DNA from 3 places in the Streptomyces sp. NPDC059524 genome. Region 3 is predicted to be linked to each of the others. Evidence: riboswitches for the same ligand, from Rfam matches in the RefSeq annotation. Region 3 holds a riboswitch; each other region holds the start of a gene.
What was found. A riboswitch is a leader RNA that binds a small molecule or an ion and turns the genes downstream of it on or off. The one in region 3 is predicted to bind thiamine pyrophosphate.

Region 1 (8,795 bases), on a different contig from region 3:
TCAGGCCGCGGCGGACTTCAGCGGACGGGCCGGGTCGGCGAGCAGCTCCGGGTCGAGCGCGGTGCCCGCCTCGATGAGCTTGCGGCCCTGGGCGAGGTCGCGGGGCTTGCCCACGGCCAGGACGGCGACCAGGGCGCCCTCGCGCAGCCAGCACACCGACCAGGCGGCCCCGGCCGGATCGCCCCGCCACACGGTGGCGTCGGCGGCGGCGTGGTGGCCGGCGTACTGGACGAAGCGGCCGAACTGCTCGGACCAGAAGTAGGGCACCGGGTCGTAGACGGCCGGGGTGGTGCCGATGATATTGGCCGCGACGGTGCGGGGGCCCTGCAGCGCGTTGTCCCAGTGGTGGACCATCAGGCGCTGTCCGTAGCGGGCGGAGGGGAACGAGGAGCAGTCGCCGACCGCGTACACGTCGGGCGCGGAGGTGCGCAGTCCCGCGTCGGCGACGACCTCGTGGTGCTCGCCCAGGGCGAGGCCCGAGCCGTCGAGCCAGGCGGTGGCGGGGCGGGCGCCGATGCCGACGACGACGGCCCCGGCGGGCAGCCGCGTCCCGTCGTCGAGGACCACGACGCCGGGCTCGACCCGCTCCACGCGCGCGTGGGTGCGCAGCTCGGCTCCGGCGTCCGCGTACCAGGCGGCCATCGGGGCGGCGACCTCCGCGGGCAGCGCTCCGGCCAGCGGACGCTCGGCGGCCTCCACGACGGTGACCCGGCAGCCCGCGTCGCGTGCGGCGGTGGCGAACTCGGCGCCGATCCAGCCGGCCCCGACGACGACCACGTCGTGCTGCTCGGCGAGGACCGGCCGCAGCCGCTCGGCGTCGTCGAGGGTGCGCAGCAGGTGGACTCCGGGGACGCCGTCGGCGCCCGGGAGGCGGATCGGTTCGGCGCCCGTCGCGACGACCAGGACGTCGTACGGGACGGGGCCCGTGGCGGTGTCGAGCTCGTGGTCGGCGGGGCGCAGGCCGGTGACCTCGCGGCCCAGCTGGAGGGTGACGCCGAGGGCCTCGAAGTCGACGTCGAAGGCGGAGCCCTCGGCCTTGCCGAGCAGGACGGCCTTGGAGAGCGGCGGCCGGTCGTAGGGCTGGTGGGGTTCGGCGCCGATCAGCGTGACCGCCCCGGTGAAGCCCTGCTCGCGCAGCGCCACCGCCGTCTGTACGCCGGCCATGCCCGCGCCGACCACGACGACGTGCCGGTCGCCCGGGGGCGTCTCGTTCCCGCTCTCCTGATCGCTCACAAGGTCACCTTAGGCACCCGTGAGGGCGTGGGTCAGCGGCCCGGGCCACTCGCGTTCCGTGACGTCCTGCACACGTGTCACCGGTTTAGTGATCAAGGCCCCGCGATCATCCCCGCGCGGCAGGCGCAGGGATCTCCTCGACGACGCTCGTGCCGCTGCCCTCCTGCGACTCCCACTCCCAGGTCTCGTCGAGCCGGACCCGGCCGTCGGGCAGCTCCGAGACGGTGGAGACGCAGTGCCCCGAGGACGTCGTCCCGTCGGTCTTCAGCTGGACGTAGCGGAAGTCGAGCCGGTCGTCCGCGCGGGTGCCCACGAGGTGGCCGCGCACGATGTCGCCGCCTTCGTAGGAGGCCCATATCCGGCCCTCCTCCTCCCTGTAGGCGAAGCGGGTGCGGGTGCCCACCTGACCGGGGGCCTGGTCGGTCACGGGGGCGAGGAAGAGTCCGTCGAGGGATCGGGCCACGGGCTGGGCTCCCTTACTGGGTGGCATACCGAACGGCTAGGGTGGCCAACGTAAAGCACTCGCGGGAGCCCGTACGCAGCGGGCTGAGAGGGAGGCTGGAGCGGCCTCCGACCGTACGAACCTGATCCGGGTCATGCCGGCGAAGGGAGGGGCTGGACGCCCATGTCGCGTACGCCACCTGTCAGCGGGTCCGCCACCGACGTCGTGGTCGTCGGGGGCGGCATCATCGGTCTGGTGACCGCGTGGAGGGCCGCGCAGCGCGGTCTGTCCGTCGCGGTCGTGGACCCCGAGCCGGGCGGCGGCGCCGCCCAGGTCGCGGCCGGAATGCTGGCCGCCGTCACCGAACTGCACTACGGCGAGGAGACGTTGCTCGCCCTGAACGTCGAGTCCGCGCGCCGCTATCCGGACTTCGCGGCCGAACTGTCCGAGGCCGCGGGCCACGATCTCGGCTACCGCGCGTGCGGCACGCTGGCCGTCGCCCTGGACGCCGACGACCGCTCGCACCTGCGGGAGCTGCACGCGCTGCAGCTGCGCTCGGGCCTGGAGTCCGAGTGGCTGTCGGGCCGTGAGTGCCGCCGCCTGGAGCCGATGCTCGCGCCCGGCGTGCGCGGCGGCCTGCGCGTCGACGGCGACCACCAGATCGACCCGAGAAGGCTCGCGGGCGCCCTTGTGACGGCCTGCGAGCGCGCCGGCGTCGTCCTGCACCGGACATGGGCCGAACGGCTCTCCGTCGTACGGGACCGGGCGCGCGGCGTCGTCCTCGCCGACGGCACGGAGCTGGCCGCGGAGCAGGTGGTGCTCGCCGCCGGCAGCCGCAGCGGGAGGCTCGCGGGCGTCCCCGAGGCCCTGCTGCCGCCGGTGCGCCCGGTCAAGGGCCAGGTGCTGCGCCTGACCGTGCCGAAGGCGTACGCGCCGTTCCTGAGCCGCACCGTCCGCGCGGTCGTGCGCGGCGGCAACGTCTACCTCGTGCCCCGCGTCAACGGCGAGCTGGTCGTCGGCGCCACCACCGAGGAGCTCGGCTGGGACACCACCGTCACCGCCGGCGGTGTCTACGAGCTGCTGCGCGACGCGCACGAACTCGTCCCCGGCATCACCGAACTGCCGCTGACGGAGACGCGCGCGGGCCTGCGCCCCGGCTCTCCGGACAACGCGCCGATCCTCGGCCCGACGGCCCTGCCCGGCCTCCTGCTGGCCACCGGCCACTACCGCAACGGCGTGCTGCTGACCCCGGTCACCGGCGACGCCATGGCACACGCCCTGGCCACCGGTGAACTCCCGGGCGAGGCCCGCCCGTTCACCCCCCAGCGCTTCAGCACCTCTTTCCCGGCCCTCTCGGAGCAGCCCGCATGAACGTGTCCGTGAACGGCGAGCCGCGCACCGTGGCCGCCGCGACCAAGCTCGACGAACTGGTGGCCACGCTGACCACCGCCCCCTCCGGCGTCGCCGCCGCCCTGAACGAGACCGTCGTCCCGCGCACCCAGTGGGCCGCGACCGCGCTCACCGAGGGCGACCGGGTCGAGGTCCTCACCGCGGTCCAGGGAGGCTGAGCGACATGGCGGACGACGCACTCGTCCTCGGCGGCACGACGCTCTCCTCGCGTCTCATCATGGGCACGGGCGGCGCCCCGAGCCTCGACGTCCTGGAGCGCTCCCTGGTCGCCTCCGGGACCGAGCTGACCACGGTGGCGATGCGCCGCGTGGACGCCTCGGTGCACGGCTCCGTGCTCTCCGTCCTGGAGAAGCTCGGCATCCAGGTGCTCCCCAACACGGCGGGCTGTTTCACCGCGGGCGAGGCCGTCCTGACGGCCCGCCTCGCGCGCGAGGCGCTCGGCACGGACCTGGTGAAACTCGAAGTGATCGCCGACGAGCGCACTCTGCTGCCCGACCCGATCGAGCTGCTCGACGCGGCCGAGACCCTCGTGGACGACGGTTTCACCGTGCTCCCGTACACGAACGACGACCCGGTGCTCGCGCGGAAGCTGGAGGACGTGGGGTGCGCGGCGGTCATGCCGCTCGGCTCGCCGATCGGCTCCGGGCTCGGCATCCGCAACCCGCACAACTTCCAGCTGATCGTCGAGCACGCGCGCGTGCCGGTGATCCTGGACGCGGGCGCGGGCACGGCCTCCGACGTGGCGCTCGCCATGGAGCTGGGCTGCGCCGGTGTGATGCTCGCCTCCGCGGTGACCCGCGCGCAGGAGCCGGTGCTGATGGCCGAGGGCATGCGGCACGCGGTGGAGGCGGGCCGCCTCGCCCGCCGCGCGGGCCGCATTCCCAGGCGCCACTTCGCCGAGGCGTCCTCGCCGACGGACGGGATGGCCCGCCTGGACCCGGAGCGCCCGGCCTTCTGAGCGGGTCGCACCGGGTCACAGGTCTGCTGCAGTACCTCCCGGGCGGGCGGGGCCTGTCGGTCACTCCTCGTACACTCGCCTGCGTGGACACGACCCTTCAGGACCCGCTGCTCGGGCAGGTGCTCGACGGCCGGTACCGCGTCGACGCACGGATCGCGGTCGGCGGGATGGCCACGGTCTACCGGGCCGTGGACACCCGCCTCGACCGCGTGCTCGCGCTCAAGGTGATGCACCCCTCGCTGGCGGCCGACGCCTCGTTCGTCGACCGCTTCATCCGCGAGGCCAAGTCCGTCGCCCGCCTCTCGCACCCGAACGTGGTGGGGGTGTACGACCAGGGCACCGACGGCGCGTACGTGTATCTGGCGATGGAGTACATCGCGGGGTGCACGCTGCGTGACGTGCTGCGCGAGCGCGGGGCGCTGCGCCCGCGGGCGGCGCTCGACATCCTGGAGCCGGTGCTCGCCGCGCTCGGGGCGGCGCACCGCGCGGGTTTCGTGCACCGCGACATGAAGCCGGAGAACGTCCTGATAGGGGACGACGGCCGGGTCAAGGTGGCGGACTTCGGCCTGGTCCGCGCGGTGGACACGGTGACGAACACGACGGGCGCGGTGCTCGGCACGGTCTCGTACCTGGCGCCGGAGCAGATCGAGGACGGCACGGCGACGCCGAGCGTGGACGTGTACGCGTGCGGTGTCGTGTTCTACGAGATGCTGACCGGCGGCAAGCCGCACTCCGGCGACACCCCGGCCCAGATCCTCTACAAGCACCTGAACGAGGACGTGCCGCCGCCCTCTGCCGCCGTCCCGGGCCTGCCGTACGCGCTGGACGAGCTGGTGGCGTCGGCCACGGCCCGCAACCCCGAGGTGCGGCCTCCGGACGCCGTGGCGCTGCTGTCGCAGACGAGGGAGGCGCGGGCCACGCTGTCCGACGCCGAGCTCGACACGGTGCCGCCGCAGGCGCGCGAGACGGACCACTCGGGCGCGGACGACCGTACGAGCGTGATCCCGCGCGCGGTGCGCACCGCCGGGGTGCAGATGTCGCTGCCGGCCGAGCCGGACCAGGACGCCCTGCACCGCACGAGCCGCCTGGAGACCCCGCCGCCCGCCGCCCCGCCCGCGCCCCGCGGCCCGGCCGGCGGCCGGGCCCCGCGCCGCGGTCTGCTCGCGATCGTCGCGGCGGTCCTGCTGGTGTTCGGCGTCGGCGCGGGCGTCTGGTACATCAATTCGGGCCAGTTCACGAAGGTCCCGGCGCTGCTCACCAAGACGGAGGCGCAGGCCGAGAAGCGGCTGGACGCCGCCGGTCTCCAGGCGGGCACGACGCGGTACGCGTACAGCGGCACGTACGAGCGCGGCACGGTCATGGCGACGGATCCCGAGGCCGGTGCGCAGATCCGGGACGACGGCACGGTGACGCTGACCGTGTCGAAGGGGCCGAAGACCGTGAAGGTCCCCGACCTGAAGGGGACCTCGCTCGCCACGGCGAAGAGCGACCTGAAGCACCGGGGCCTGTCCCCGGGCATGGTCACCGAGCAGTTCGACGAGGAGATCCCGAAGGGCTCCGTGATCAGCACGGACCCGGCGGCGGGCACGACGCGCGACTCCGGCACCGCGGTGGCCCTCGTGGTCTCCCAGGGTCCGGCCATCGACGTCCCGGACGTCACGGGGCAGTCGGAGCAGGACGCGGTCGCCGCGCTGGAGGAGCTCGGGCTCAAGGCGAAGATCGCGCCGCAGCGGGTCGAGTCGCAGGTCGACAAGGGTTCCGTGGCCGCGCAGTCCCCGGAGCACGGACGGCTGGCCGAGGGCGACACGGTGACCCTGACGATCTCCAAGGGCCCGCCGATGATCGAGGTCCCGGACGTCACGGGCCTGAAGGTCGACGAGGCGCACGACAAGCTGGAGGGCGCCGGCTTCCAGGTCGACGAGGACCGCGGCATCCTCGGTCTCTTCGGCGACACCGTGAAGAGCCAGTCGGTCGAGGGCGGGGACACGGCGCCCAAGGGCTCCGAGATCACGATCACCATCCGCTGACCGGCACGATCACCGTCCGCCGACCCGCACGTTCCGCAGCCGCTTCCGTCTCCCGGGAGCGGCCGCGGTCCGTCCGGGCGCGCATGACACCCTGGCCCGGTGAACAGCAGCATCCGCAATCCGATCGGCGGCCATGTGCCGGTGGCCGGGGGCCTCGCCTCCATAGGCCTGCCCTACGCCCGTGAGCTCGCCGCCGAGACCGTCCAGGTCTTCGTCGCCAACCCGCGCGGCTGGGCCACCCCGCCCGGGAACCCGAAGCAGGACGAGGCGTTCCGGGAGCGGTGCGCCGAGGACGGCATCCCGGCGTACGTCCACGCGCCGTACCTGATCAATTTCGGCTCGCACACCGAGGCCACCGTCGACCGGTCCGTCGACTCGCTGCGGCACTCGCTGCGCCGGGCGCGGGCCATCGGCGCGCTCGGCGTCGTGGTGCACACCGGGTCCGCGACCGGCGGGCGGCCGCGCGAGACCGCGCTCGCCCAGGTGCGCGAGCGGATGCTGCCGCTGCTCGACGAACTGACCCACGAAGACGACCCGTTCCTGCTGCTGGAGTCGACGGCCGGCCAGGGCTCCTCGCTCTGCTCGCGGACCTGGGACTTCGGGCCTTACTTCGACGCCCTGGACCGGCATCCGAAGCTGGGCGTCTGCCTGGACACCTGCCACATCTTCGCGGCGGGCCACGACCTGACGGGCCCGGACGGCATGCGGCAGACCCTCGACCTGCTGGTGGAGACGGTCGGCGAGGGCCGCCTCAAGCTGATCCACGCCAATGACTCCATGGACGTCGCCGGCGCCCACAAGGACCGCCACGAGAACATCGGCACGGGCCACATCGGCGCCGAACCCTTCCGGGCCCTGATGGCGCATCCGGCGACCGCGAACGTCCCGCTGATCATCGAGACACCGGGCGGCAAGGAGGGTCACGCGGCGGACGTGGCCCGCCTGAAGGAGCTCCGGAAGACTCCCTCCGGCGAAGATCACAAAACCCGTTGAGGCATACCCCGAGGGGGCATAGGGTTCCTGTCGGCGACAGGACGGCACGGCCGACAGGAACCGCCACCGACATCTGGGGGAACGACATGGACCACGAGGCGCACACCGGTCACGACCACGAGCACGGCCACCACGACCCTGCTCACGAACAGGAACACGGCCACCACGCTCACGAGCACGACCACGGGCACGGACACGGCAAGGTCAGCTGGGCGATGGCCGCGCAGGCGACCCTGCACTGCCTCACGGGCTGCGCGATCGGCGAGGTCCTCGGCATGGTGATCGGCACGGCCCTCGGCTGGGGCAATGTGCCGACGATGATCCTGGCGATCGTGCTCGCGTTCTTCTTCGGCTACTCGCTCACCCTGCGCGGCGTCCTCAAGGCCGGCCTGGACTTCAAGTCCGCGTTCCGGGTGGCGCTCGCCGCGGACACCCTGTCGATCGCGGTCATGGAGCTGATCGACAACAGCGTGATCGCCATGTGGCCGGACGCGATGGACGCGCACCTGTCGGACGCCCTGTTCTGGGGCGCCCTCGCGGCCTCGCTCGCCCTGGCCTTCGTGGTGACGACCCCGGTGAACCGCTGGATGATCGGCCGCGGCAAGGGCCACGCCGTGGTGCACCAGTACCACCACTGACGGCGGGCGCCGGACCGGCGGACAGGCACAGGACCGGCCGGGACAGGACTAGAGCTCGGGGCCTTCCCCGGGCTCTTCCTGGTAGGAGTAGCGCTGCTCGCGCCACGGATCCCCCACGTTGTGGTACCCGCGCTCCTCCCAGAAGCCGCGCCGGTCCGCCGTCATGTACTCGATGCCGCGGACCCACTTCGGACCCTTCCACGCGTAGAGGTGCGGGACGACGAGCCGCAGCGGGAACCCGTGCTCGGCGGTGAGCAGTTCACCGTCCTTGTGCGTGGCGAAGATCGTGCGGTCGGCGGCGAAGTCGGCCAGCCGCAGATTCGAACTGAATCCGTACTCGGCCCAGACCATCACGTGCGTGACGGCGGGGTCCGGCGGTGCGAGCTCGAGGATCGTGGAGGCGAGCACGCCGCCCCATTCGGCGCCGAGCATGCTGAACTTCGTGACGCAGTGCAGGTCGCCGACGACGGTCGTGTACGGGAGGGCCGAGAACTCCTCGTGGTTCCAGCAGCGCTTCTCACCGTCGACGGTGGTCCCGAAGACCCTGAACTCCCAGCGTTCGGGGCGGAACTTGGGCACCGGCCCGTAATGCGTGACGGGCCAGCCGCGCTGCAGCCGCTGCCCCGGCGGAAGCTCCGGTTGCACGGCTCCCCCAGACTCGCTACCCACCGGATGACCCATGTCTCCATCCTGACAGACCCAGGGCAGTGGCCATGACCATGCGGGCCGCGACGGGCCGCAGTCGATCACCGATTCGGGCAACTCGTACTAAGCGTGCACTTACTGGACGCGTCTGGGTGGCGGTGCGAGGATGCGCGGACCTGTCCGGTCACCCTCTTGGAAGGAGCCTCTGCGATGCAGGGCGACCCCGAGGTCATCGAATTCCTCAACGAACAGCTGACGGCCGAGCTCACGGCCATCAACCAGTACTTCCTGCACGCCAAGATGCAGGAGAACTTCGGCTGGACGAAGCTCGCGAAGTACACGCGGTCCGAGTCGTTCGACGAGATGAAGCACGCGGAGGTGCTGACCGACCGGATCCTGTTCCTGGACGGGCTGCCGAACTACCAGCGGCTGTTCCACGTCCGGGTCGG
Region 2 (10,332 bases), on a different contig from region 3:
GGGCGCGTTGGCGCACGCCGCCACCTACCTCGCGGCGCGCGAGCAGTTCGGCCGCCCCCTGGCCACGTTCCAGGCCGTCCGGCACCAGCTCGCCGACTGCCTCATCGACATCGAGGCGATGCGCGTGACCCTGTGGCAGGCGGTCACCGCGCTCGCGGACGGGGAAGGCGCCGAGCAGGCCGTGCTCGTCGCCAAGTGGTGGGCCGGGGACGGCGGCGCGAACGTCGTGCACCGGGTCCAGCACGTGCACGGCGGCCTCGGCGTCGACACCGACTACCCGGTCCACCGGCACTTCCTGTGGGGCCGGCAGCTCTCCACCACCCTCGGCGGTCCCGGCGCGGGCCTCGCCCGGCTCGGCGACCTCCTCGCCGGGCAGGAGGTGCCCGCGTGACCGCCCCGGCCGCCCCCACCCGGACGTACGACGACGTGACGGTCGGCGAGGCACTGCCGCCGCTGGAGATCCCCGTCACCCGGAGCCTGATCGTCGCGACCGCGCTGGCGAGCCGCGACTACCAGGACGTGCACCACGACCCCGAACTCGCCCGCGCGCGCGGTTCGAAGGACATCTTCATGAACATCCTCACCACGAACGGTCTCGTCGACCGGTACGCAACCGGCTGGGCCGGACCGGGCGCCGTCGTCCGCGCTCTCCGCATCCGCCTCGGCGCCCCCAACCACCCCGGCGACACGATGGTGCTGACCGGAACCGTCGTCACCAAGTCGGACGCGGACCGGCGCGTGGAGATCGCGGTGCGCGGCACCAACAGCCTCGGCGCCCACGTCACCGGCACCATCGCCCTGTCCCTCCCGGCCGGAGCCCCGCGGTGACCGGCGCGAGCCCGCTGTCGGGCCGCGCGGCGATCGCCGGGATCGGCGCCACCGAGTTCTCCAAGGCCTCCGGACGCAGCGAACTCCGGCTCGCCTGCGAGGCGGTGCTCGCCGCGCTCGCCGACGCCGGACTCACCCCCGCCGACGTCGACGGCCTCGTCACCTTCACCGCCGAGACCAACTCCGAGATCCACGTCGCCCGCAACACCGGCATGGGCGAGGTCACCTTCTTCTCACGCATCGGCTACGGCGGCGGCGCCGGCTGCGGCACCGTGCAGCAGGCCGCCATGGCCGTCGCCACCGGCGCCGCCGAAGTCGTCGTCTGCTACCGGGCGTTCAACGAGCGCTCCGGCGAGCGGTACGGGCTCGGCCAGGCCGACCGCGTCATGGACACCAGCGCCGACCGTGCCGCGTACGCGTGGATGACCCCCTTCGGGCTCAACACGCCCGCCCAGTGGGTCGCCCTGTTCGCCCGCCGCTACCTGCACGAGTACGGGGCCACCAGCGAGGACTTCGGCCGCGTCGCCGTCGTCGACCGCAAGCACGCCGCGACCAACCCCGCCGCCTGGTACTACGAGCGGCCCATCACGCTCGCCGACCACCAGGCCTCCCGCTGGATCGCCGAACCGCTGCGCCTGCTCGACTGCTGCCAGGAGACCGACGGCGGCCAGGCCCTCGTCATCGTCTCCGCCGAACGCGCCCGCGACCTGCCGCACCCCCCGGCCGTGATCCGCGCCGCCGCGCAGGGCCTCGGCGACGACCAGCACATGATGACCAGCTACTACCGCCCCGAGATCAGCGGCATCCCCGAAATGGGCCTGGTCGCAAGGCAGTTGTACGCACAGAGCGCGCTGCGCCCCGACGACGTCGACGCCGCGATCCTCTACGACCACTTCACCCCGCTGGTCCTGCCGCAACTGGAGGAGCTCGGCTTCTGCGGCACCGGCGAGGCGAAGGACTTCATCGCCGACGGCCATCTCGAACTCGGCGGCCGGCTGCCCGTCAACACGCACGGCGGCCAGCTCGGCGAGGCCTATCTGCACGGCATGAACGGCATCGCCGAGGGGGTCCGCCTCGTGCGCGGCACCTCCTGCAACCAACCCGACGGCGTCGGCCATGTGCTCGTCACGGCCGGCACCGGCGTCCCCACCAGCGGTCTCGTCCTGGGAGTCGACCGATGAACGCACCCGTGTCCGAACTGACCGGCGCCGACTGGCGCGGCCACGCCCTCGGCACCCGTACCGTCGCCTACGCCGAACGCGACGCGATCCTCTACGCGCTCGCCGTCGGCGCCCGCGCCGACGAGCTCGACCTCGTCCACGAGGACCGGCTGCGGGTCCTTCCCACCTTCGCGCTCACCCTCGCCCAGTGGGCGCCGGACGCCCTCGGCTCGGCGGGCGCGTTCGACGTGACCACCGCCGTCCACGGGGCGCAGCGCCTCACCGTGCGCCGCCCCCTGCCGCGCAGCGGCGAACTCACCATGTCGGCACGGGTGTCGGAGGTGTGGGACAAGGGCGCCGCCGCCGTCTACGAGGTCGAGGTGGAGAGCGAGTTCTTCGTGGCGACCTGGTCCCTGTTCGCCCCGGGGCGCGGAGGCTTCGGCGGCGAGCGCGGCCCCTCCGCGCCGCGCCCGTCCGGCACCGCGCCCGACCACCGCGTCACCGTGCCCACGCACGCCGAACAGGCCGCGCTCTACCGCCTGCTGGGCGACCGGCACGCCATGCACATCGACCCGGAGGCCGCCCGCGCCGCCGGCATGCCCCGCCCGTTCCTGCACGGCCTGTGCACGCTCGCCGCGACGACGCTGCCGCTCGCCCGCACCCTGGGCGCCCACCCCGCCGACCTGGAGACCCTGGAGGCCCGCTTCTCGGCGCCGGTGTTCCCCGGCGACCGGCTGATCGCGGAGTGCCGGACGGACGGCCCGCGCGCCCTGACGTTCACCGCGGCCGACGCGGAGCGGGGGAGCGCGGCCCTGTCAGGAGGCCGGGTCGCCTTCCGCACCGCGGGCTGAGCCGGGCGGCGTCCGCGGAACCGGCCCGAGGTCGGCGTGGACGGCATCGTGGTCCGAGTAGCGGCTCGGATGGACCCCGTGCCCGCGCGCCGCGATCCCGCGCAGGAAGACGTAGTCGAAGGTGCTGTGCCAGTCCGTCGTGGTGGCACAGTCCGTCGTGGGGGAGGGGCCGCACTCGGGCGCGGCGTTCCGGGCCACCTTCCACATGGGGCGCAGCTCGGACGAGCCGGGCACGGCGTTGAAGTCGCCGAGCACGATCGCGTGCGCGTACCGCGAGACGGCCGCCGCGAGGAAACGGACCTGGCCCGCCCGGACCGGAGCCTGGCTGCGCTGGGCGAGATGCGTGTCGAAGACGCGGACCCGCCGGCCGCCCACCTCGGTGGTGACGGCCAGATAGCCGCGGTCCTCGGAGCCGCCGTCCGGGTACTCCACGCTCCCGCGCCGCGTCATCGGCTGAGCCGACAGGATCGCCTGCCCGAAGCCGCCCGCCCGCCACGGCAGCCCGCCGCAGCGCCCCCAGTTGCGCAGCACCGGCCCGTACGCCACGTGGTAGCGCAGCCCGTACAGGCGCTCCAGATGGGCGCGGATCCGCTCGACGTCCCGCGCGCACGCCTCCTGGAAGCCGATGACCTGCGGCGCGTACGCGGCGATGTGCGTGGCCCGGCCGACGGCGAGTTCGGGGCCGCCGCAGGGATTGCACAGGTTCCACGTCATGACCCGGCCCTCGACGACGGCCGTCGGCGCGCCCGGCGGCAGCGCGGGCCGGGCGACGAGCGTCCCGCCGGGCGCGCTCGGACCGAGCAGCAGCAGGGCGAGCACGCACAGCACGACCGCGAGCGGCCGCCCGCGTCCGAGGGACCGGGACACTTCGCCTCCCCTGCGATGTCCGGCGACGGTGACGACTGTCGTGTCCGCCGACTGTGATGTCTGACGCTGTCGAGGGTATGCGCCTGATCGCGGTGGTGGCCGACCCGGCGGAGCGGCAGAATCCGACACGGCGGGCGATCCCCGCGACGGACGAAGCTATGAAAGAGGACATGGTCATGGTGGAGCAGGACGAGCGGTTCGACGTGGTCGTACTGGGAGCGGGACCCGGCGGATACGTGGCCGCGGTCCGGGCGGCCCAGCTCGGCAAGCGGGTCGCGGTCGTCGAGGAGAAGTACTGGGGCGGCGTCTGTCTGAACGTGGGCTGCATCCCCACCAAGGCCCTGCTGCGCAACGCGGAACTGGCCCACATCTTCAACCACGAGGCGAAGACCTTCGGCATCAAGGTCGACGGCCAGGTCACCTTCGACTACGGCGAGGCCTTCACCCGCAGCCGCAAGGTCGCCGACGGCCGCGTCAAGGGCGTCCACTACCTGATGAAGAAGAACAAGATCACGGAGTTCGACGGCCGCGGCACTTTCCTCGACGCGCACACCCTCCAGGTCGCCGGGTCCGACGGCACGACCCGCACCATCGGTTTCGAGAACTGCATCATCGCCACCGGCGCCACGCCCCGGCTGCTGCCCGGCACCCGGCGCAGCGAACGCGTCGTCACCTTCGAGGAGCAGATCCTCGCCGACGACCTGCCCCGCTCGATCGTCATCGCGGGCGCGGGCGCCATCGGCATCGAGTTCGCGTACGTGCTGCACCAGTACGGCGTGAAGGTCACGATCGTCGAGTTCCTCGACCGGATGGCGCCCCTCGAGGACGCCGAGGTGTCGGCCGAACTGGCCCGCCAGTACCGCAAGCTGGGCATCGACGTGCTGACCTCGACCCGGGTCGAGTCCATCGACGAGTCCGGTCCCGACGTCCGCGTCACCGTCACCGGCAAGGACGGCGCCCAGCAGGTCCTCACCGCGGACAAGGTCCTCCAGGCGATCGGCTTCGCGCCCAACGTCACGGGCTACGGTCTGGAGGGCACCGGCGTCGCGCACACCGAGCGCGGCGCGATCCAGGTCGACGGCTTCTGCCGCACGTCCGTGCCGCACATCTACGCCATCGGCGACGTCACCGCCAAGCTGATGCTCGCGCACACCGCCGAGGCGATGGGCGTCATCGCCGCCGAGACCCTCGCCGGCGCCGAGACGATGGAGCTCGACTACGCGATGATCCCGCGGGCCACCTACTGCCAGCCGCAGATCGCGAGCTTCGGCTACACGGAGGCGCAGGCCCGCGACCTCGGCTACGACGTGAAGGTCGCCAAGTTTCCCTTCATGGCGAACGGCAAGGCGCACGGCCTCGGCGACACCAACGGCTTCGTGAAGCTCATCAGCGACGCCACGCACGGCGAGCTCATCGGCGGGCACCTGATCGGCCCCGACGTCACCGAGCTGCTGCCGGAACTGACGCTGGCCCAGCAGTGGGACCTCACCGTCCACGAGGTCGCCCGCAACGTGCACGCGCACCCGACCCTCGGCGAGGCGGTGAAGGAGGCGGTGCACGGACTCGCGGGCCACATGATCAACATGTGACGCGCCCCCGACGTCAGGACTGCTGACCGGAGTGTGGGACGGAGCCGGGGGCGGCTTCGTCCCACGCCCGGCGAACGGCTAGTGTTCGCTCCCGTACTGCCCGACACGGGGTGCTCCCGCACATGCGAGGAGCTGAGATCACACCCGTAGAACCTGAACCAGTTAGCACTGGCGGAGGGATGTCAGCGATGTCGATACCGCATGTCTCGAGCGAGCCCCGGAGCACCGCCTTCGACGGGCGGATGCCTACCGCGCCGGGGGACTGGCGCCCCGAGGCGCGCGGCATCGCCCCCGTCCCCGAGGAGCACCGCTACGGCGGCGCCGGACGCCTCTTCACCGTCTGGTTCGCGCCGAACCTGACGATGAGCGGCGTCTTCACCGGCACCGTCGGCATCGCCCTCGGCCTCGACTTCGCGACGGCGCTGGCCGCCGTCGTCCTCGGTACGGTCCTCGGCGCGGTCCCCACCGCCTACCTCGGCACCTGGGGCAGCCGCACCGGCGCCGGACAACTGCCGCTCGCCCGCCTCGCGTTCGGCCGCGGTGTCGTGGTCCCCGGCGCGCTCCAGTGGCTGTCGTCCATCGCGTGGGACGCGCTCATCGGCCTGTTCGGCGGCGACGCGCTCGCCCGGCTGTGCGGCTGGCCGTTCTGGCTCGGGGCCCTCGTCATGATGGGCGCGCAGGGCCTGCTCGGCGCGTTCGGCTACGAGGCGATCCACCGCCTGCAGAAGTGGATGACGGCCGTCCTCGCGGTCGCCTTCTGCGCCCTGGCCCTGCGCCTCGCGGACGCGGGCGTGACCCCCGCGTCCCACGGCGCCGCGCAGGGCGCCGACCGGATCGGCGCGTTCGTCCTCACCACCACGATCGCGCTCAGCCTGTCCGTGTCCTGGGCCCCGTACGCGAGCGACTTCAGCCGCTACTTGCCGCGCACCACGTCCCCGTCCCGCATGTTCTGGTGCACCCTCGCGGGCATCACCGTCTCCTTCACCGCGGTCGAGGCGCTCGGCCTGTGGGGCGCCTCCGTCTTCACCGACCAGACCGCCCAGGGCGTCGACACCCTCCTCGGCGGAGGAGTCGTCGGCTCGCTGGGACTGCTCGCCGTCGCGCTCGCCGCGCTGTGCAGCAACGCCATGAACGACTACAGCGGCTCGCTCGCCCTCCAGGTCGTCGGCGTCCGCCTGCCCCGCCCGCTCGGCGCGGCGCTCGCCGCGCTCCTCGGCTTCCCGCTCGTGCTGTGGATGCACGCGGCCGACACCGCGGCCCGCTTCCAGAACGTCCTGCTGTTCGTCGGCTACTGGATCCCCGGCTTCGTCGCCGTCGTCCTCGTCGACTGGCTGGCCCGCCACCGCGCCCGCCGCGGGGCGCCCGTGGACCTCGCGGCGGAGGAGAGCCGGCCGCAGCCGGTGCTGCCCGCCCTGATCGCGTTCGCCGGGTCCTTCGCCGCCACCGTGCCGTTCATGGACACCGCCCTCTACGTGGGGCCCGTCGCCGAAGCCCTGCACGGCGCCGACCTCGGCTACTACGTGGCCTTCGTAGTCGCTCTTGTCCTCTATGTCCCGGTCCGTCTCCGCGGGCGCGCCCAGGCTTGATCCACCCCGTCCGGCCATGCCTGCTGAAAGCGGGACAAATCCTGAAATTGCGCAGGTCAGGGGGCTGGCGCCGCATGACGCGGGGAGGAAAAGGGCGGATTGGACACGCCTGTGTGAGCCGCGCCATGTGACCTGGGTCATCTACGGGCCCGGGTAGTAGCCGCACGCCGTGGCCACGGCGTGCTCCGCCTCGCCGAGACGTCCGTTTACTGCGTAGTCGGGTAGTACGTCACACCTTTGCGTCCTGTGTGGACCGCCCCTAAAGCTGTGCGTCGTTCCAGGCAGCAGCCGGGACGGCAGACCGGTGGATCCTCCGCCGGAGCCTCACGACGCACCAGGGAGTTCCCCCGCATGAAGCTCAAGCGCACCCGGACCGGCGCCGCCCGCACCGCTCGCCTTCCCCGCTTCTCCGTCGCCGGAATCGCCGGTGCCGGCGCCGTGGCCGCCGCGCTCACCCTGGTCCCCACCACCGCGCAGGCCGCCGAGCCCGCCGCGGCCCCCGCCTCGGTGACGACGGCGTCCCTGGTCGCCGCCAAGGGCTACGCGAACAACCTCGACGGCTGGATCCGCGAGTCGCTCGACATCATGGCCGCCAAGGGCATCCCCGGTTCGTACGACGGCCTCTACCGCAACATCATGCGCGAGTCCTCCGGCAACCCGCTGGCCCAGAACAACTGGGACATCAACGCCCAGAACGGCACCCCGTCCATCGGTCTGCTCCAGGTGATCCAGCCGACCTTCGACGCCTACCACGTCGAGGGCACCGCCTACTCCCTGACCGACCCGGTCGCCAACATCACGGCCGCCGCGAACTACGCCGCCGACCGCTACGGCTCGATCGACAACGTCTTCGGCGCGTACTGAGCCGACGGCACGGGGGCGAGGCACGACCCGGGACGACGACGCGGGCCGTCCGTCAGGGCGGCGAGGAGCACCACATGCACGGCAGTAGCGCAGACCATCCCCACCCGGCCCCCGAGTACGGGCCCCCGAGCACCGGGGGCTCCCGGCACCGGCGGCGCGGGAGGCGCCTGCGCTGGGTGGCCTGGGGCGCCGCGGCCGTCGTCGTCGCCGGCGGCACCGGCGTCGCCTACGCCTGGCAGCACCTCGACGGCAACATCAAGGGCACCGACGTGAACGCCGCCCTGGGCAAGGACCGTCCGCAGGCGCGGCACGACGGCGCCATGAACATCCTGCTGCTCGGCTCCGACTCCCGGGCCGGCACGCACGGTCACTACGGGAACGGCATCGCCGGCGCCCGCGCCGACACGGCGATGGTCCTGCACGTCGACAAGAGCCACAAGAAGGCCTCCGTCGTCAGCATCCCGCGCGACACCCTGGTCGACCGGCCCGAGTGCCGGACCACCGACGGCGGCAGCGCCCCGGCCGCCCACGCCACCATGTTCAACTCGTCGTACCAGGTCGGCGGCCCGGCATGCACCGTCAAGACGGTCGAGCACCTGTCGGGCGTCCGCATGGACCACTACCTCGAAGTCGACTTCAAGGGCTTCCAGAAGCTCATCGACGAACTCGGCGGCGTGGACGTCAACACCCGCAAGGCCATCGACGACCCCTACAGCGGCCTCACCCTGAACGCGGGCAAGCACCGCCTCAAGGGCGAGCAGGCCCTCGAACTGGTCCGCACCCGGCACGGCGTCGGGGACGGCAGCGACCTCGGCCGCATCCAGCTCCAGCAGGCCTTCGTCAAGGCGCTCATCCAGCGCGCCGACACCCTCGACCCGCTCAGCCACCCCGCCAAGTCGTACGCCCTGATGGACACCGCGACCAAGTCCCTGAGCGCCGACTCCGAACTGGCCTCCGCCAAGAAGCTCCTCGGCCTCGCCCAGGAACTGAAGGGCATCAGCCCCGAGCGCACCCACATGCTCACGCTGCCCGTCACCTACGACCCGCAGGACGCGGGCCGCGTGCTGCCGCTGCGCAAGGCCGACGAGCGGGTGTGGAACGCGCTGCGCCACGACCGGCCCGTCCCCGAGTCCGTGACCCGCGACTCGGTCGGCGACCGCGGCGCCTCCCCGATGTCGTCCGAGGCCTAGGGCAGTTCAGCAGACCGGGAGGCCCGGCACCGGCTCGTCGTTCTCGCCGCCCTTGAGGTACACGGCGCTCACGTACACGTTCGCGTTCCCCGAGTCGTCGTCGGTCTTCGCCCACCAGACGTTCGTCCACTGCCCGTACGTCTCCCGGTACGGCAGCTTCGCCTGGCAGTAGAAGTAGTTGGTGCCCTGGTTGAGGGTGCCGACCGCCCGGTGACCGGAGTCGTAGGACGTGGCGGAGCGCCACACCTCGCAGTTCACCTTGCCGCCGCCGACGCTGCCGCAGGACGGCCCGTCCGAACCACCGCCGGAGCCGCCGTCCGTGCCACCCGATCCACCGGATCCGCTGGATGCGCCGTCGTCGGAGGGGTCTCCGCCCGAGCCCTTGTCGCCGGCCGGCGCGGACGCCGTGGGCGAAGCGCTCCGGGAGGCCGCCGGGCCGGAGGCGTCCGCGGAGGGCGCCCCGCTCGCGCCGCCCTCCTTCTTGTCGCCCCCGCCCTTCTTGCCGTCCCCCTTCGCGTCCCCGTCGTCGCCCGCCGGGAACTCCGAGGAGCCCGCGTCGTCGCCCGCGCTGTGCCGCGCGCCCGGCCGCGCGGAGTCCGCCGCCTCCGTGCCGCGCCCGCCCCCGCCCCCGTCGTCCCGGCTGGTGACGAGGTACGTCGCACCGGCCCCGGCGAGCAGCACCGCGGCGACGGCCCCGGCGACGGCGGCCCTGCGCCGCCCTCCCGCCTTCCGCCGCTCGGTGTCCGCCTCGGAGCCGTGCGGGGCCGCAACGGGCGCCGACGGCGCGGTCCGCGGCCCTTGCGGCGGCCCGAACTGTCCTGCGGGCGCGGGCGCGGGCGCGGGCGCCACCGGCGCCGCACGGCCCAGCCGCACCGTGTCCGGTGACCCCGGCGGCAGCGGCTGACCCGCGGCCACGGCGTGCAGCACCTGGGCCGCGCGGACCGCGTCGGCGCGCAGCAGCGGATCCTTCTCCAGCAGTTCGGCGAGCGCGGGCGTCAGGAGCGCCCCGGCCCGACGCGGCGGCGGCAGCGGGTCCGACACGATCGCCGTTATCGTCGACCAGGTCGAGGTCCGCCGGAACGGGGACACCCCTTCGACGGCCGCGTACAGCGTCGCGCCCAGCGCCCACACGTCCGCCTCCGGGCCCGGCTCGCCGCCCCGCGCCCGCTCGGGCGCCAGATAGTCGAGCGAGCCGATCACCTCACCGCTGCGGGTGAGCCGCGTCGCGGCGCCGTCGTCGGGCTCGTCCATGGCCGCGATGCCGAAGTCGGTGAGGACGACCCGGCCGGTGCGCTCCAGCAGGATGTTGCCAGGCTTCACGTCCCGGTGCAGGACGCCGACGGAGTGCGCCGCCGCCAGCGCGTCCATCACCTCGGCGCCGATCCGGGCCGCCTCCG
Region 3 (10,332 bases):
GTATCCGCGAGATGTCCAAGGTTCCCAGCGCCGTCTGGATCGTGGACACCAAGAAGGAGCACATCGCTGTCGGCGAGGCCCGGAAGCTCAACATCCCGGTCGTCGCGATCCTCGACACGAACTGTGACCCCGACGAGGTCGACTACAAGATCCCGGGCAACGACGACGCGATCCGCTCCGTCACCCTGCTCACCCGCGTGATCGCCGACGCCGTCGCCGAGGGCCTCATCGCCCGCTCCGGCGTTGCCGCCGGTGACTCGAAGCCGGGCGAGAAGGCCCAGGGCGAGCCGCTGGCCGAGTGGGAGCGCGACCTGCTCGAGGGCGAGAAGAAGGCCGACGAGAAGGCTGAGGAGGCCCCGGCCGCCGAGGCTGCTGCCGCCGAGGCCCCCGCCGCCGAGGCTCCGGCCGCGGACGCCGAGCAGGCCTGACCCGTACGGGTACCGGTTTCATGAGGTGACGGCGGGGGCCTGCGCGGCCCCCGCCGTTCACCCGTGACTCTGGAGGCGCACCTGGCCGGCGCGACACCGGCCCGCACCTCCGACGCACACTTCTCAGACTTCGTAGAGAGAAAACCAGGATCATGGCGAACTACACCGCCGCTGACGTCAAGAAGCTCCGTGAGCTCACGGGCGCCGGCATGATGGACTGCAAGAAGGCGCTGGACGAGGCCGAGGGCAACGTCGACAAGGCCGTCGAGGCCCTGCGCATCAAGGGCCAGAAGGGCGTCGCCAAGCGCGAGGGCCGCTCCGCCGAGAACGGCGCCGTGGTCTCCCTCATCGCCGACGACAACACCTCGGGTGTCATCGTCGAGCTGAAGTGCGAGACGGACTTCGTCGCCAAGGGCGAGAAGTTCCAGTCGGTCGCCAACCAGCTCGCCGAGCACGTCGCGAAGACCTCCCCGGCCGACATCGAGGCGCTGCTCGCCTCCGAGATCGAGCCCGGCAAGACCGTGCAGGCCTTCGTCGACGAGGCGAACGCCAACCTCGGCGAGAAGATCGTCCTGGACCGCTTCGCGCAGTTCACCGGCGGTTACGTCTCCGCGTACATGCACCGCACGATGCCCGACCTGCCCCCGCAGATCGGTGTCCTCGTCGAGCTCGACAAGGAGAACGCGGAGATCGCCAAGGGCGTCGCCCAGCACATCGCCGCCTTCGCGCCGAAGTACCTCTCCCGCGAGGACGTCCCGGCCGAGGTCGTCGAGACCGAGCGTCGCGTCGCCGAGGAGACCACCCGCGCCGAGGGCAAGCCCGAGGCCGCCCTGCCGAAGATCGTCGAGGGTCGCCTCAACGGCTTCTTCAAGGACGCCACGCTGCTCGGTCAGCCGTACGCCCTCGACAACAAGAAGTCCGTCGAGAAGGTCCTCCAGGAGGCCGGTGTCACCCTGAAGCGCTTCGCGCGCATCAAGGTCGGCATCTGAGTCCGGACCCCGCCCGACGGGAGACCCCGCTAGGGTCGACAGCAGTCGTCCGGGCACGCGCCGGACGACCGCAGATGTGACGAGGAGGCCATTGCCGCGCATGGGATGCGAACCACCCCATCGGCAGTGGCCTCCTTCGTATGTGTGCCAAGCAGAAGAGGCGAGATTCCATGACCACCACCCAGGCCGACAAGGACAACAGCGACGACGGCAAAGGCGCGGGGCGCTTTCTGCTGAAGCTTTCCGGCGAGGCGTTCGCCGGGGGCGGGGGTCTGGGAGTCGACCCCGACGTGGTGCACGCCATCGCCCGTGAGATCGCGGCCGTCGTCCGCGACGGGGCACAGATCGCCGTCGTCATCGGCGGCGGCAACTTCTTCCGCGGCGCCGAGCTCCAGCAGCGCGGCATGGACCGGGCGCGCTCCGACTACATGGGCATGCTCGGCACCGTCATGAACTGCCTCGCCCTCCAGGACTTCCTGGAGAAGGAAGGCATCGACAGCCGGGTCCAGACCGCCATCACCATGGGCCAGGTCGCCGAGCCGTACATCCCGCTGCGCGCCGTGCGCCACCTGGAGAAGGGCCGTGTCGTCATCTTCGGCGCGGGCATGGGCATGCCGTACTTCTCCACCGACACCACCGCCGCGCAGCGCGCCTTGGAGATCGACGCCGAGGCGCTGCTCATGGGCAAGAACGGCGTGGACGGGGTCTACGACTCCGACCCGAAGACCAACCCCACGGCCGTGAAGTTCGACGCGCTCAGCTACGGCGAGGTCATCACCCGGGACCTCAAGGTCGCCGACATGACCGCGATCACCCTGTGCCGGGACAACAAGCTCCCGATCCTCGTCTTCGAGCTCCTCGCCACGGGCAATATCGCCCGCGCCGTCAAGGGTGAGAAGATCGGGACGCTCGTGGGCGAGCAGGGCACGCGCGCCTGACCCCGTCCCCCGTGCGTCCCGCGAGGGATGGACAATGGCCTGCCGGTCGGACACCGTCTGGTGCGACGACCGCAGGATCGCAGGACCGAAGACACACGACGCAGCCGGCCGCCCCGTGCACGCCGGGCCTCACTCAAGACACGCAGGAGCAAGTGGTGATCGAAGAGACCCTCCTCGAGGCCGAGGAGAAGATGGAGAAGGCCGTCGTGGTCGCCAAGGAGGACTTCGCCGCGATCCGCACCGGCCGTGCGCACCCGGCGATGTTCAACAAGATCGTGGCCGACTACTACGGCGCGCTGACGCCGATCAACCAGCTGGCCTCGTTCTCGGTGCCGGAGCCGCGGATGGCCGTGGTGACCCCGTTCGACAAGAGCGCCCTGCGCAACATCGAGCAGGCGATCCGCGACTCGGACCTCGGCGTCAACCCGAGCAACGACGGCAGCATCATCCGTGTGACGTTCCCGGAGCTGACCGAGGAGCGCCGCCGCGACTACATCAAGGTCGCCAAGACCAAGGCGGAGGACAGCAAGGTCTCCATCCGCTCCGTGCGCCGCAAGGCCAAGGACGCCATCGACAAGGCCGTCAAGGACGGCGAGGTCGGCGAGGACGAGGGCCGTCGCGCGGAGAAGGAGCTCGACGACACCACCGCCAAGTACGTGGCCCAGGTCGACGAGCTGCTCAAGCACAAGGAAGCCGAGCTGCTCGAAGTCTGAGCGAGCGCGGAACATCGAGGTTCGAGGAATCCGTGAACGACTCTTCCTGGGGTGCGCCGACCGGGCCCGTACACCGGGGCTCCCCTTACGGCGAGGGTGCCTCCGCCTCGTACGGCCAGGAGCCCGGCTTCGGCCAGGCGCCCGGCCACGGGCAGGGCCAGGGGTACGACCAGGGGGCCGCGTACGGCGCGGTTCCCTCGTACGACCCCTCGTACGACCCCTCGTACGAGCCGGGGCACGCTCCGGCGGGTCCCGCGTACGAACCGCACGCGGTTGGCGAGACTCGGCCCATGCCCATCGTGCCCGATATGCCTGACGTGCCCTCTGGTGCTTTCCCAGAGGGCGGTGGCCAGGACGACCGGGGGGCCGCTCGCCCGAGCGGCCCTCTGTTCCGCGACGAGACGCCGCAGGAGCCCATGACCGGCGCAACCCCGCAGCCCGCCCCCGACGCTCCGGAGCCCTCGCCGGCCCCGAAGCCGAAGAAGAGCGCGGGCCGTGACCTCGGATCGGCCATAGGGGTCGGCGTCGGGCTCGGCGCGGTGATCATCGCGTCGCTGTTCGTCGTCAAGGCCGTGTTCGTCGGCGTGATAGCGGTCGCCGTCGTCGTCGGCCTGTGGGAGCTCACCTCCCGCCTCCAGGAGCGCAAGAGCATCAAGGCGCCGCTGGTGCCGCTCGCCGTGGGCGGCGCGGCCATGGTCGTCGCCGGGTACGTGCGCGGGGCCGAGGGTGCCTGGGTGGCGATGGCGCTGACCGCGCTCGCCGTCCTGGTCTGGCGGATGACCGAGCCGCCCGAGGGCTACCTCAAGGACGTCACCGCGGGCGTCTTCGCCGCGTTCTACGTGCCGTTCCTCGCGACGTTCGTGGCGATGATGCTCACCGCGGACGACGGCGCCTGGCGCGTCCTCACGTTCCTGATCCTCACCGTCGTCAGCGACACCGGCGCGTACGCGATCGGCTGGCGCTTCGGCAAGCACAAGCTCGCCCCGCGCATCAGCCCCGGCAAGACCCGCGAGGGCCTGTTCGGCGCGGTGCTGTTCGCGATGGTGGCGGGCGTGCTGTGCATGCAGTTCCTGGTGGACGACGGCACGTGGTGGCAGGGCCTGGTCCTCGGCGTCTGCGTCGCCGCGTCCGCGACGCTCGGCGACCTCGGCGAGTCCATGATCAAGCGCGACCTCGGCATCAAGGACATGGGCACCCTGCTCCCCGGGCACGGGGGCATCATGGACCGCCTGGACTCCCTGCTGCCGACGGCGCCGGTGGTGTGGCTGCTGCTGGTGCTGTTCGTCGGGTCCGGCTGACCTGCGTTTCTCCCGGTGCGGGTCCGTTGTCCACAGGGCGGCGGGCCCGTCCTCGTTTGTCTGCGACACTGGTACAGCCATGCCTAAGCCCGGAGAACTCACATTCGTCGCCCCCCGCGGAGCCAAGAAGCCGCCGCGGCACCTTGCCGACCTCTCGCCCGCCGAGCGGAAGGAAGCCGTCGCCGCGATCGGTGAGAAGCCGTTCCGCGCCAAGCAGCTGTCGACGCACTACTTCGCGCGGTACGCGCACGACCCCGCGGAGTGGACCGACATTCCCGCCGGGTCGCGCGAGAAGCTGCGGGAGGCGCTGCTGCCCGAGCTGATGACCGTCGTGCGGCATCTGTCGACCGACCAGGACACCACCCGCAAGACCCTGTGGCGGCTGTTCGACGGGACGCTCGTCGAGTCCGTGCTCATGCGGTACCCGGACCGGGTGACGATGTGCATCTCGTCGCAGGCCGGGTGCGGGATGAACTGCCCGTTCTGCGCGACCGGGCAGGCCGGGCTGGACCGGAACCTGTCGACCGGTGAGATCGTGCACCAGATCGTCGACGGGATGCGGGCCCTGCGGGACGGGGAGATCCCCGGCGGACCGGCGCGGCTGTCCAACATCGTGTTCATGGGGATGGGCGAGCCGCTCGCCAACTACAAGCGGGTCGTCGGCGCCATCCGCGCCCTCACCGACCCCGAGCCGGACGGGCTCGGGCTCAGCCAGCGCGGGATCACCGTGTCGACGGTCGGCCTGGTCCCGGCCATTCACCGGTTCGCCGATGAAGGCTTCAAGTGCCGGCTGGCCATCTCGCTGCACGCCCCTGACGACGAGCTGCGCGACACCCTCGTGCCCGTCAACACGCGGTGGAAGGTGCGCGAGGTCCTCGACGCCGGGTGGGAGTACGCGGCCAAGTCCGGGCGCCGGCTGTCCATCGAGTACGCGCTCATCCGGGACATCAACGACCAGGCCTGGCGCGGTGACCGGCTGGGGCGCCTGCTCCGCGGCAAGCCCGTGCACGTCAACCTCATCCCGCTGAACCCGACCCCGGGCTCCAAGTGGACCGCGTCGCGTCCCGAGGACGAGAAGGCGTTCGTCGAGGCCATCGCCGCGCACGGCGTCCCTGTCACCATCCGGGACACCCGTGGCCAGGAGATCGACGGGGCGTGTGGACAGCTTGCCGCCACCGAGCGGTAGCCTTGCCCCCAGTACCACATCTTCATATTCCGACAGGGGAGCGCCACAGCGCTGAGAGTGCGGCAGAGCCGCAGACCCTCTGAACCTTGCCCAGGTCATTCTGGGTAGGAAGTTCGGTCACCACTCAAGCTGTTGCGCCCTGCCCGGAGCCCCGCGTGGCCCCGGGCAGGGCCGCGTCTCTTCCTGGTCACCCCCAGGAGGAAAACCAGTGAGCAAGAACAAGAAGGCGTACCTGGCCGCGGCCGTGGGTCTCGGGCTCGTCACGCTGTCCGCGTGCGGCTCGTCGTCCTCGGGCGGCGGGGACGCCGCCGAGTCCAAGACGGTCACCCTGGTCAGCCACGACTCGTGGGCCGTCTCCAAGAACGTGCTCAAGGACTTCGAGAAGAAGTCCGGCTACAAGGTGAAGGTCGTCGAGGACGGCGACGCCGGCCAGGCCGTCAACAAGGCGATCCTGTCCAAGGGCAACCCCGTCGGCGACGTGTTCTTCGGCGTCGACAACACCCTGCTGTCCCGCGCCCTCGACAACGGCCTGTTCACCTCCTACGAGGCCAAGGGCATCGACCAGGTCCCGGACCAGTACCGCCTCGACAAGGGCAAGAACCGCGTCACGCCCGTCGACACCGGCGACATCTGCGTCAACTACGACAAGAAGTACTTCGCCGACCACAAGCTGACGCCGCCGGCCTCCTTCGCCGACCTGGCCAAGCCCGCGTACAAGAACCTGCTGGTCACCGAGGACGCCGCGACGTCCTCGCCGGGCCTCGGCTTCCTGCTCGGCAGCGCTGCCCAGTACGGCGACGACGGCTGGCAGTCCTACTGGAAGAAGCTGAACGCCAACGGCGTGAAGGTCGTCAGCGGCTGGGACCAGGCGTACAACGAGGAGTTCTCCGGCAGCGCCGGCGGCAAGAAGGCCGGCGGCGACCGCCCGCTCGTCGTCTCCTACGCGTCCTCCCCGCCCGCCGAGGCGATCTACTCCGACCCGCAGCCCAAGACCTCGCCCGTCGGCGTCGCGACCGGCACCTGCTTCCGGCAGATCGAGTTCGCCGGCCTGCTCGACGGGGCGAAGAACGAGAAGGGCGGCAAGGCCTTCCTCGACTTCCTGATCTCCAAGCAGTTCCAGGAGGACATGCCGCTCAACATGTTCGTCGACCCGGTGGCGAAGAACGCCGTCGCGCCCGCCGACTACACCAAGTACGCGGTCGAGATCGACAAGCCGCACACCATGAGCCCGCGGAACATCGCGGACCACCGCGACGAGTGGGTCAAGACGTGGACGTCGCTCGTCAGGAAGTGACCCCGGACAAGGCCGAGGTCACGGACAAGACCGGGGCCACGGACAAGACCGCGGTCACGGACAAGGCCGAGGCCGCCAACCGGCCGCGCCGGCTCCGTACGGGGAGCGCGGCGCGGCTCGGTCTCATGGCCGTGCCCGCCGTGTTCTTCGGGCTCTTCTTCGCCTACCCCGTCGCCGCGATCGTCGAGCGCGGTCTGCACGCCGACGGGGTCTGGCGCCTCGGCCGGATCCTCGACGTGCTCGGGGAGGCGGACGTCCGGCACGTCCTGTGGTTCACCGTGTGGCAGGCGCTCGCCTCCACCGCGCTGACCCTGCTGATCGCCCTGCCCGGCGCCTACGTCTTCGCCCGGCTCGACTTCCCCGGCAAGCAGGTGCTGCGGGCCGCCGTCACCGTGCCGTTCGTGCTGCCCACCGTCGTCGTCGGCACCGCCTTCCTCGCGGTCGTCGGCCGCGGCGGACTCCTCGACGATCTGTGGGGGGTCCGGCTCGACACCACCGTGTGGGCCATCCTGCTCGCGCACGTCTTCTTCAACTACGCCGTCGTCGTACGGACCGTCGGCGGCCTGTGGGCGCAGCTCGACCCGCGCCAAGAGGAGGCCGCGCGGATGCTCGGCGCCTCCCGCCTCGCCGCCTGGCGCAAGGTGACGCTGCCCGCGCTCGGGCCCGCCGTCGCCGCCGCGGCCCTGATGGTCTTCCTCTTCACCTTCACGTCGTTCGGTGTCGTCCAGATCCTCGGCGGCCCGGGATTCTCCACGCTGGAGGTGGAGATCTACCGGCAGACCGCGCAGATCTTCGACCTGTCGACCGCCGCCGTGCTGACCATCGTGCAGTTCGCGGCCGTCGGGCTCATCCTGCTCGTGCACGCCTGGACCGTGCGGCGCCGGGAGAGCGCCCTGCGGCTCGTCGACGCCGCGCACACCGCGCGTCCGCCGCGCGGCGCCGGCCAGCGCGCCCTGCTCGCCCTCGTCCTCGCCACCGTCGCCGTGCTGATCCTGCTGCCGCTCGGCGTCCTGGTCCAGCGCTCCCTGCAGGCCCCCGGAGGCTTCGGCTTCGCGTACTACCGCGCGCTCGGCGACGCCGACGGCGGCACCTTCCTCGTGCCGCCCATCGAGGCGGTGTGGAACTCGCTGCGCTACGCCCTGGCCGCGACCGCCGTCGCCCTCGTGATCGGCGGACTCGCCGCTGCCGCCCTCACTCGCCGGGCCGGACGCCTGGTCCGCGGGTTCGACGCCCTGCTGATGCTGCCGCTCGGCGTCTCCGCCGTGACCGTCGGCTTCGGCTTCCTCATCACCCTCGACGAACCGCCGCTCGACCTGCGCCAGTCCTGGTGGCTCGTGCCGCTCGCCCAGGCCCTGGTCGGCGTGCCCTTCGTCGTGCGCACCATGCTGCCGGTGCTCCGCGCGGTCGACGGGCGGCTGCGCGAGGCCGCCGCCGTGCTCGGGGCCTCGCCGCTGCGGGCCTGGCGCGAGGTCGACCTGCCGATGGTGCGCCGGGCGCTCCTGATCGCCGCCGGATTCGCCTTCGCCGTGTCGCTGGGCGAGTTCGGCGCCACCGTGTTCATCGCGCGGCCCGACAACCCGACGCTGCCGGTCGCCGTGGCCCGGCTCCTCGGCCGCGCCGGCGACCTCAACTACGGGCAGGCGATGGCCCTGTCGACCGTCCTCATGGTCGTCTGCGCCGTCTGCCTCCTGCTGCTCGAACGCATCCGGCCCGCACGGGCCCAGACGGGGGAGTTCTGATGACGGCCCTACTGGCTCTGGACGAGGCGACCGTACGGTTCGGCGGGCGCGCCGTGCTCGACCGGGTGGACCTGGAGGTCGCCGAGCACGAGATCGTGTGCGTCCTCGGCCCGAGCGGCAGCGGCAAGTCGACGCTGCTGCGCGCCGTCGCCGGACTCCAGCCGCTGGACGGCGGCCGGATCGTCCTCGGCGGGCGCGACCAGCGGGGGGTGCCCGCGCACAAGCGGGGCGTCGGCCTCATGTTCCAGGACCACCAGCTGTTCCCGCAGCGCGACGTGGGCGCCAACGTCGCGTTCGGGCTGCGCATGCACGGCGCGGCGCGCGCCGAACAGTCCGCGCGCGTGGGGGAGTTGCTGGAGCTCGTCGGACTGCCGGGCGCCGCGCGCCGTGCCGTCTCCGCGCTCTCCGGCGGCGAACAGCAGCGCGTCGCCCTCGCCCGATCTCTGGCCCCGCGCCCCCGGCTGCTCATGCTCGACGAGCCCCTCGGCCAGCTCGACCGCTCCCTGCGCGAACGCCTCGTCGTCGAACTGCGCGAACTGTTCGGCGAGTTGGGCACCACCGTTCTCGCCGTCACCCACGACCAGGGCGAGGCCTTCGCGCTCGCCGACCGGGTCGTCGTCATGCGCGACGGCCGCATCGCCCAGTCCGGCACCCCGCTGGAGGTGTGGCAGCGCCCCGCCGACGAGTTCGTCGCCCGCTTCCTCGGCTTCGACAATGTCGTCGAGGCGACCGTCTCCGTGTCCGGCGACGCCGCCGACACCCCGTGGGGCAAGGTCCCGGTGCCCGCCGGCTCTCCCCAGGGGCAGGTGAAGATCCTCGTACGTCCCACAGGGGTACGCCTGGTCGACGCCGCCGACGCCCAGCTGACCTGCACCGTGGCCGCCCGGACCTTCCGCGGCACCCATGTCGCGCTCCAGTTGCAGCCCTGCGACGCGCCCCGGCTCGAAGCTGCCTGCGGGCTGCGCTCTGCCCCCGGGCAGGGCGCCGAGGTCGGCGTCGCCTTCGACGCCGAGGAAATCGTGGTGCTGGGCGCGGGGCCCGTTCCGTAGGGTCGGGATCATGGCGACCCACACAGACCCCCGAAGCCCGCTCACGCACGACCGCTACTGCTCCGAGATCGTGGCCCAGACCGGACTGCTGAGACAGCACCTGACCGGCGCCGATCTCACCACCACCGTCCCGACCTGCCCCGACTGGAGCCTGCGCGAACTCGCTGTGCACGTCGGCGGCGCGCACCGCTGGGCCGAGACCCTCGTACGGACCCGCGCGGGCGAGGACGTCCCCGAGGAGCAGGTGCCGCACTTCGCCGGGCCGGACAGCGAGGACCCGGCCGCGCTCGACGCCTGGCTCGCCGAGGGCGCGGAGCTCCTCGCCGCCACTCTGCGCGCCGCCGGCCCCGAACAGCCCGTGTGGACCTGGGCCTGGCGGCAGGACGCCGGGTTCTGGGCCCGCCGCATGACCCACGAGACGGTGATCCACCGCGCCGACGCGGCGATCGCCGCCCGGGCCGACTACGACGTGGCGCGGGAGGTGGCCGCCGACACCATCGAGGAGTGGCTGGAGATCGTGCGCTTCGCGCAGTCCTTCCCGGAGGACAACGCCAACGAGCTGCGCCACGGCGGCCGCACGCTGCACCTGCACGCCACCGACACCCCGCCCGGTGCCCCGTCCGCCGAGTGGGTCCTCGACCTCGCCGACGACGGTCTGTCCTGGAGCCACGAGCACGCCCGCGCCGACGTCGCCCTGC

Region 1: it holds a riboswitch for thiamine pyrophosphate, as region 3 does, so the genes downstream of both, thiO (glycine oxidase ThiO) here and ACFW9D_RS09060 (thiamine ABC transporter substrate binding subunit) in region 3, are expected to answer to the same signal.
Region 2: it holds a riboswitch for thiamine pyrophosphate, as region 3 does, so the genes downstream of both, ACFW9D_RS06270 (purine-cytosine permease family protein) here and ACFW9D_RS09060 (thiamine ABC transporter substrate binding subunit) in region 3, are expected to answer to the same signal.

The regions. Positions count from the first base shown of each region.
Region 1 is NZ_JBHYTK010000226.1:557-9,351, forward strand. Features, by position in the region: gene ACFW9D_RS36135 (NAD(P)/FAD-dependent oxidoreductase) at 1-1,233, opposite strand; gene ACFW9D_RS36140 (hypothetical protein) at 1,340-1,696, opposite strand; TPP riboswitch at 1,748-1,861, shown strand; gene thiO (glycine oxidase ThiO) at 1,859-3,046, shown strand; gene thiS (sulfur carrier protein ThiS) at 3,043-3,243, shown strand; gene ACFW9D_RS36155 (thiazole synthase) at 3,249-4,043, shown strand; gene pknB (Stk1 family PASTA domain-containing Ser/Thr kinase) at 4,127-6,070, shown strand; gene ACFW9D_RS36165 (deoxyribonuclease IV) at 6,170-7,063, shown strand; gene ACFW9D_RS36170 (DUF4396 domain-containing protein) at 7,150-7,701, shown strand; gene ACFW9D_RS36175 (sulfite oxidase-like oxidoreductase) at 7,750-8,382, opposite strand; gene bfr (bacterioferritin) at 8,557-8,795, shown strand, end outside.
Region 2 is NZ_JBHYTK010000013.1:49,664-59,995, reverse strand. Features, by position in the region: gene ACFW9D_RS06300 (acyl-CoA dehydrogenase family protein) at 1-391, shown strand, start outside; gene ACFW9D_RS06295 (MaoC family dehydratase) at 388-828, shown strand; gene ACFW9D_RS06290 (lipid-transfer protein) at 825-2,009, shown strand; gene ACFW9D_RS06285 (MaoC/PaaZ C-terminal domain-containing protein) at 2,006-2,839, shown strand; gene ACFW9D_RS06280 (endonuclease/exonuclease/phosphatase family protein) at 2,804-3,706, opposite strand; gene lpdA (dihydrolipoyl dehydrogenase) at 3,883-5,295, shown strand; TPP riboswitch at 5,392-5,492, shown strand; gene ACFW9D_RS06270 (purine-cytosine permease family protein) at 5,484-6,881, shown strand; gene ACFW9D_RS06265 (transglycosylase SLT domain-containing protein) at 7,233-7,745, shown strand; gene ACFW9D_RS06260 (LCP family protein) at 7,820-8,935, shown strand; gene ACFW9D_RS06255 (serine/threonine-protein kinase) at 8,942-10,332, opposite strand, start outside.
Region 3 is NZ_JBHYTK010000021.1:28,896-39,227, reverse strand. Features, by position in the region: partial or broken gene rpsB (30S ribosomal protein S2) at 1-428, shown strand, start outside; gene tsf (translation elongation factor Ts) at 581-1,417, shown strand; gene pyrH (UMP kinase) at 1,588-2,355, shown strand; gene frr (ribosome recycling factor) at 2,511-3,068, shown strand; gene ACFW9D_RS09070 (phosphatidate cytidylyltransferase) at 3,101-4,366, shown strand; gene rlmN (23S rRNA (adenine(2503)-C(2))-methyltransferase RlmN) at 4,446-5,552, shown strand; TPP riboswitch at 5,577-5,681, shown strand; gene ACFW9D_RS09060 (thiamine ABC transporter substrate binding subunit) at 5,761-6,846, shown strand; gene ACFW9D_RS09055 (iron ABC transporter permease) at 6,972-8,585, shown strand; gene ACFW9D_RS09050 (ABC transporter ATP-binding protein) at 8,585-9,634, shown strand; gene ACFW9D_RS09045 (maleylpyruvate isomerase N-terminal domain-containing protein) at 9,645-10,332, shown strand, end outside.